DNA from 3 places in the Bacillus sp. DJP31 genome. Region 2 is predicted to be linked to each of the others. Evidence: riboswitches for the same ligand, from Rfam matches in the RefSeq annotation. Region 2 holds a riboswitch; each other region holds the start of a gene.

Region 1 (2,271 bases), on a different contig from region 2:
TGTGACCATAACGATAGCGAGTCGATAAAGGTCTTTCCTGCTTCTCTGCCACCTTTTATTCCAAATACAACAACAGCCCCGTCTCCATCTGTTAAGTATTTTTTTGCCAAGTTGTGTGTAGGATGTGATTCAAGTCCTGGATACGTTACCCATTCAACGGCTGGATGCTGAGCTAAATATTTGGCCACTTCTAGAGAATTTTTCGTATGTTTCTCCATACGAAGCTGAAGTGTTTCTAATCCTTGTAAAATTAAGAAAGCATTAAATGGACTTAAGCATGATCCAAAATCTCTAAGTAATTGAACGCGTAATTTGGTTATAAAGGCTAATGTTCCAAAGTCATTCGCATAAACAAGGCCATTGTAGCTCGGGTCTGGTTCCGTAAAGCCAGGGAATTTCTCGCTATTCCAATTAAAACGACCTCCATCAATAACTAAACCACCAACTGAAGTACCATGTCCTCCAATCCATTTTGTAGCAGAGTGGATGACAATATCTGCGCCCCACTTGATTGGCTTGCAAAGGGATGGTGATGCAAATGTGCTATCCACAATTAATGGAATACCAGCTTCATGGGCAATATTTGCCACTGCCTCAATATCTAAAACTTGTAAACTTGGATTACCAATTGTTTCAGCAAAAACAGCCTTTGTATTTGGTGTAATGGCTTTTCTGAAATTCTCTGGATCTGTTGGATCTACAAAATGAACTTTAATGCCGTACTTTGGCAACGTGACGGCAAACAAATTATACGTTCCACCATAAAGGTTAGTAGCTGCAACAATTTCGTCACCTGCATGTGCCAGATTGAAGATGGTTAAAGTGATCGCTGCCTGACCTGAAGATGTCGCAACAGCAGCTACCCCTTCTTCCAAAAGAGCAATTCTTTTCTCTAGCACATCGACCGTTGGATTCCCAATACGAGAGTAGATGTTTCCTGGCTCATCTAATGAGAATAATCGTTGTGCATGTTCCGTACTGTGAAAAACATAGGAAGAAGTTTGATAAATTGGAACAGCACGTGATCCCGTTGTAGGATCTGGCGCATGGCCTCCGTGTAGTAATAATGTTTCTAAACCGTATGAATGATTTGTCATAGTCATTTCCCCATTTCATTATTTTATAAAATAAAAACACCCTATCTAAGAAGAGGATGCCTAAGCAAATTTCCCCTTCCTATCTTTCAGAATTAAAACTCTGCTGGAATTAGCACCAGTTACACGGAATGTAATGGTTGCCGGGTTTCAAAGGGCCAGTCCCTCTACCTCTCTTGATAAGAAGACTATTAAATTGTGGTTTGTAACAGGTTAGGCGTATGCTCGTGGCTTTGAATGGAAAAGCCGGTTGTTGAAACTGGGTAAAATCTTAATTTTTCTTGCTTAAGTGTTTGCAAATAATTTAGTACATTCTCCTCCTTGCCTTGAAGCAGACTAGCAATAACATATCCAGTTTCGTTCTTGACCACATCTCTTTGCAAAAGCTTAGTGTTGAACTTATCTAATTTACTTGAGATAGAATAATTGTTTTTTAAGGCTTTTGAAGTAGTCTCTTCGATAACTGCTAACCAAACGGATGTTGGAGCGCCATCATGCTGATTCTGTGTATGGTAGCTTGACCGTGAATGCTCGGTTTTAGGTTTTTCTTGCTGTCGAATATAAACCAAGTCCTCTATCATTGCACTAGCTGTTGCCTTTGAACCTGCCCCAGGACCTTGTAAAAGAATTGTTCCCACTAAATCTGTTGTAATAACAATTCCATTGTTCACACCTTCAACATTGTATAAAGGATGTTCTGCTCCAACAAATGTAGGTTTGACTTCAGCAGTGATTTCTTCATTGTGCATTTGCAAAGTTGCCAGTAGCTTTAAGCGAAGTCCCAGCTTTTCTCCAAGCAATAGGTCGCTTGTCGACACTTGGTTAACACCTATTTTAACTGCATCCTCCCAACTGGGTTGCTCTTGATAAATAAGGTTACTTAATATCATGAGCTTATAAAAAGCATCTGTTCCTAAAACATCGTTCGAAGGATCTGCTTCAGCGTACCCAAGCTCCTGGGCTTCTTTTAAAACATCATCAAAGTTAGCTTTTTCCTTCCTCATTTTCGAGAGAATATAATTACTCGTTCCGTTCAAAATGGCTTCCACTTTTAAAATGCCATTTACCTGAAGGAGTTGAATAATTGTTCGTAGAAGAGGAATACCACCCGCTACAGCTGCTTCAAAAGTAAGAAACCGATGATGAAGAGAAGCATATTCAGAGAGTTCTTTCCCTT
Region 2 (2,271 bases):
GGATGAGCATGTCTATTTAAATCCAGGGCATGTCGATGGAATGTTTCAGATAGGTGAATTAAAATGCGCTGGTTTTATTTGTTATGATATTCGTTTCCCCGAGTGGATTAGAAAGCATGCATTGGTTGGGGCGGAACTTTTATTTGTCGTTGCCGAATGGCCTCTCCCTCGCCTTGCTCATTGGCGCTCGTTATTAATTAGCAGAGCCATCGAGAATCAATGCTATGTTGTCGCGTGTAATCGGTCAGGTGCAGACCCAGCTAATGAATTTGCTGGACATTCAATGATTATAGATCCTTGGGGAGAAATCGTGGCTGAGGCTTCCGAGGATGATGAAATCCTACAAGGGATCATTGATATAGAAAAGGTACAACGCGTTAGAAATCAAATTCCTATTTTTGCTGATCGACGTCCTGAATTTTATTAAGTTAAAACTGTTGACAAAAGGTAGTGTAACTTGATATTATTTTCACCAAGTGGAAAATTTCAGAATACTTACTTTCCTAGAGTACTAAATTTTTTTTTACAAAAACTAAATATTGTTTGATCTCTTATCAAGAGTTGGCTGAGGGGAATGGCCCCGATGAAGCTGCAGCAACCGACCGTAATACCATTGTGAAATGGGGCGCATCAGTTTTAGCGCTTAGAGGTAGTTATAGCATTATAATAACGCTATCAACTTTAACTCTAGTAAGGCACGGTGCTACATCCACAGAAATATTCTTTTCTGGTAGATAAGAGGTGCGAAGCTTATGTCTTCAAGCCTCTTTCTTTTGAAAGAGGCTTTTCTATTTAAGAAAAGCCTCCAATCCAAAAAGCGTAAGCGCCCCGTTTAGACCCAGGCATAGCAAATGTTCTAAAAGGAAATAAAAGGAACAATCCCCTTTTATTTGAATCAAGTTATTTGACCTCAGGCGGTCTTGGTGCTGGAGCTAGATTAAAAATGGGAGGTAAAATCATGGCAGTTTCAAAGGAATTTATATATGAACCATTAACAGAAAGATCAGCAATCACTCTAGCAATCCGACTTCGGTTATTTGAAGATGGAGAAGTGTTAACTTGTTATGAAATTGGAGATGGCAATCTAAACCTTGTGTTTCGTGTTGTTGATCATGTTAATAGCAAGGGCATAATTATTAAACAAGCACTCCCCTATGCAAAGGTTGTCGGTGAAAGCTGGCCTCTTACTCTTCAACGAAATAAAATTGAGTGTCAAGCTCTCAAAATATTTAGTAAACATGTCCCAGGTCTAGTTCCTGATGTTCTTTATAATGACGAGGTGCTAGCCATTACTATTATGGAAGACCTATCTCATCTAGAAATTGCAAGAAAGGGACTTATTAATCGAAATGATTATCCTCTTCTTTCTCAACATATCGGAACATACTTAGCGAAGACACTATTTTATACTTCTGATTTTGCATTAGAACCATTGCAGAAGAAGCTGCTAGCTAAAGAATTCGTAAATCCAGAACTATGTAAAATAACAGAGGATCTTGTGTTCACTGATCCTTTCTTTAATCATGAGACCAATAATTTTGAATCAGCTTTAAAAGATGATGCGGAAAACCTTTGGAATGATCTTAGTCTTAAACTTGAGGTTGCCAAGCTAAAAAAGAAGTTCTTAACGAGTGGAGAATCACTTTTACATGGAGACCTTCATACAGGTAGTATCTTTGTAAGTCAAACTGAAACAAAAGTAATTGATCCTGAATTTGCTTTTTACGGCCCTATAGGCTTTGATATTGGTCAGTTTACAGCCAACCTCCTTCTTAATGCCCTGTCATTACCAGAGCAGGATCGGGATTCACTCTATCATCATGTAGCGAAAACATGGTATGTGTTTTCCACCACTTTCTCTACTCTTTGGAAAGAAGAAAGCCTTGAAGTTTACTCACGTATTGATGGATATTTAGAATTTACATTAAACCAGATTTTTGAAGATACGATTGGGTTTGCAGGATGTGAATTAATTAGACGTACGATTGGGTTAGCACATGTGGCAGATTTAGACGGGATTTCAAACGATGAGCTAAGAATTAGTGCAAAACGAAAAGCTTTATCACTAGGTAGTCAGCTTATTAAGAGTCGTCAAAAAATTCAATCCATTGAACAATTAATTGAAATCGTAAGGAGTGTACATGCAGAAAATGACTAAGACAGCAATCATTCCCCAATCTGTTCAGTGGAAAGATGATTATATCCTATTGTTAGATCAGCAAAAGCTTCCACTTGAGACAGTTTATATTGAGTTAAGAACAGTAAAGGACG
Region 3 (2,271 bases), on a different contig from region 2:
CCAATATTGTGGTGGTCCATTGCCTTGAGTAAATATAAATAGCTATTCGCATCAAATCTTTTTAAGAATTTCTCACCCTGATACTTTAAATAGGAGTCAATTTGATACGAACTTTCCAGATGATGATCACCCCAGCCATCCCGTTCCTCTCTTGAAAATCTTTGATTGAATAAGTCTGCTGAACGGTAAGAGATCATTCCAATCATCCTTGCTATACTTAGACCAAGCTCTGGATTGGCCTCATATTCTCCATTTTGCCACCGCGGATCATTTGTTATGGCATAACGCGCAATTGAATTATAGGCTATTCCAAAATCACTCAAGTAGGGAGAAGTCGCTAGCGGAAACAAAGTCTTCGCAAATTCGGGATAAAGAATTCCCCATTCAAGGACCTGCATACCACCAAGTGAGCCACCGATTATGGCATGAACCTTATGGATATTCAACTTTTCCAATGCTTGGTATTGACTGTTCACAATGTCCCTAACTGTCACAAACGGAAAAGAAGATCTATAAGGATTCCCATTTCCATCAAGGCTTAAAGGACCTGATGTCCCATTACAGCCTCCAAGTACATTCATCGTAATCACTTGCCATTTAGTTGTATCAATATATCCCCCATCACCAATGAGTCCAGACCACCATCCAGGCTGATCCCTTGTTCCGACCGAAAACTGATTACCCGTTAAGGCATGACATACAAGGATGACGGGAGAAGTTTTATGACCAATTCGTTCAAATGCAATGTAGACATCTGGAATGGTAATGCCAAGCTCGGTTGTAAAGTCCCCTATATTAATTTCGCCATATTCAGACGCTATTTCTTCCTTCACCTTCTGCATGACTCCTTCCCTTAAACTAATTGTACGTTTTAAAAATCCCCATTAAAAAAACCCACTTCAATAAGAAGAGGGTGAAAGTATACATTCATCTCTTCTTATCTGTCAGAGTTTTTACACTCTGCAGGAATTGGCACCGTGTTTTCAAGTAAACTTGAAAATCGGTTGCCGGGTATCATAGGGCCAGACCCTCCACCACTCTGGATAAGAAAACTCTATTCAATTAACGCTTCAGCTTGCTAATTCATCATTGCTATGAATTGACTATATCACAGCTCTTTTTTACCTGTCAAACTATTTTTTGAAAATTTTAAACCATCGAATTATAATCTGTTTTGATAAGAATTGTATGCACCTATTTATTAATTATGCTGAAAGTCTTTTCTCACATAGACAAAATAGGGTCTCTACTACTAATATATCCTTAAATTTCCCGGTGATTTTTATTTCACTTCTAGACTCCAGCTTTCTTAATCTTTCCTTCCCGGTGATGATGAGATTTACTGAATCCGAATTACCCTTAATCAAAATGTCAATTTGATCATGACAACTTTTATAAACCTTACAATGGCTAGCTGAAATTTGAAGATATAGGAGATTGTAATCATATTGAAAACAAATGATCATTGCTTCCTGTGGAAGAACTGGTTTCAGATGTGGTTCATTTAAAACAACCGCAGAAAATCTTTTAAGTAGCTCAATCATGTAACTCTCACTCCCGTTTTTATTCTACTTAGTGAATTCCACAGATTGAATTGAACTACCTTTATTTATCGTTCGACAGTTTATTAAGAGAAATACATAATCATACATATTTCTGTTTATTTCCTGAGAAATATGTCATTTGTTGAGAAAATTAGGCAGGACTTACAGAAGGTTTGACAGATTGAACGATTACTTAACAAATTCCAATAGAAAAGGAAAAAAGCATCCACCAAAATTGGTGAATGCCCTTCTATGCTGTAAATTGTTGGTGAAACCTTGTTTTCAAATGCTTTCTTGCTCGAAACATGTTGATTTTAACCTTACCCGCGCTCATAATTAGAAAACTTGCTATCTCCTTCTCTTTCCAGCCTTTGTTTATTTTAAGGTGAATAATTTCTTGTTGAACATTCGAAGTGAGGAAATTTCATAATAAGTAATCTACAAGTACTTTCAAATGTTTTTCAGTTCTGTATACAGAAAGTCAACCGATTGAAACGCAAATATTCTCTTTTTTAATTGTCCCTCTTTAAATAGCAAAAGACATGGTACACTTTGAATCTCCAATTGTTCTGAGATCTTTGGTATATAATTAAGATTCACTTTTTTTATCGGCAAATGAGGTACTAATTCTTCGACTACTGTAATCATTCGTTCAGCTACCTTACATGTACCACACAATGGGGTGTACAAAAACACGGCATGTGTTGTATGTTGATCTATTTCTTCT

The links. A riboswitch is a leader RNA that binds a small molecule or an ion and turns the genes downstream of it on or off. The one in region 2 is predicted to bind S-adenosylmethionine.
Region 1: another riboswitch for S-adenosylmethionine. It lies ahead of ACOI1C_RS19675 (PLP-dependent aspartate aminotransferase family protein); the one in region 2 lies ahead of mtnK (S-methyl-5-thioribose kinase).
Region 3: another riboswitch for S-adenosylmethionine. It lies ahead of metX (homoserine O-acetyltransferase MetX); the one in region 2 lies ahead of mtnK (S-methyl-5-thioribose kinase).

Annotation. Positions count from the first base shown of each region.
Region 1 is NZ_JBMERO010000032.1:18,554-20,824, reverse strand. Features, by position in the region: gene ACOI1C_RS19675 (PLP-dependent aspartate aminotransferase family protein) at 1-1,103, opposite strand, end outside; SAM riboswitch class I at 1,174-1,280, opposite strand; gene ACOI1C_RS19670 (homoserine dehydrogenase) at 1,286-2,271, opposite strand, start outside.
Region 2 is NZ_JBMERO010000008.1:116,855-119,125, forward strand. Features, by position in the region: gene ACOI1C_RS09840 (carbon-nitrogen family hydrolase) at 1-427, shown strand, start outside; SAM riboswitch class I at 549-741, shown strand; gene mtnK (S-methyl-5-thioribose kinase) at 959-2,158, shown strand; gene mtnA (S-methyl-5-thioribose-1-phosphate isomerase) at 2,151-2,271, shown strand, end outside.
Region 3 is NZ_JBMERO010000032.1:15,724-17,994, reverse strand. Features, by position in the region: gene metX (homoserine O-acetyltransferase MetX) at 1-842, opposite strand, end outside; SAM riboswitch class I at 935-1,050, opposite strand; gene ACOI1C_RS19660 (hypothetical protein) at 1,206-1,544, opposite strand; gene ACOI1C_RS19655 (hypothetical protein) at 1,795-1,935, opposite strand; gene ACOI1C_RS19650 (thioredoxin family protein) at 1,995-2,271, opposite strand, start outside.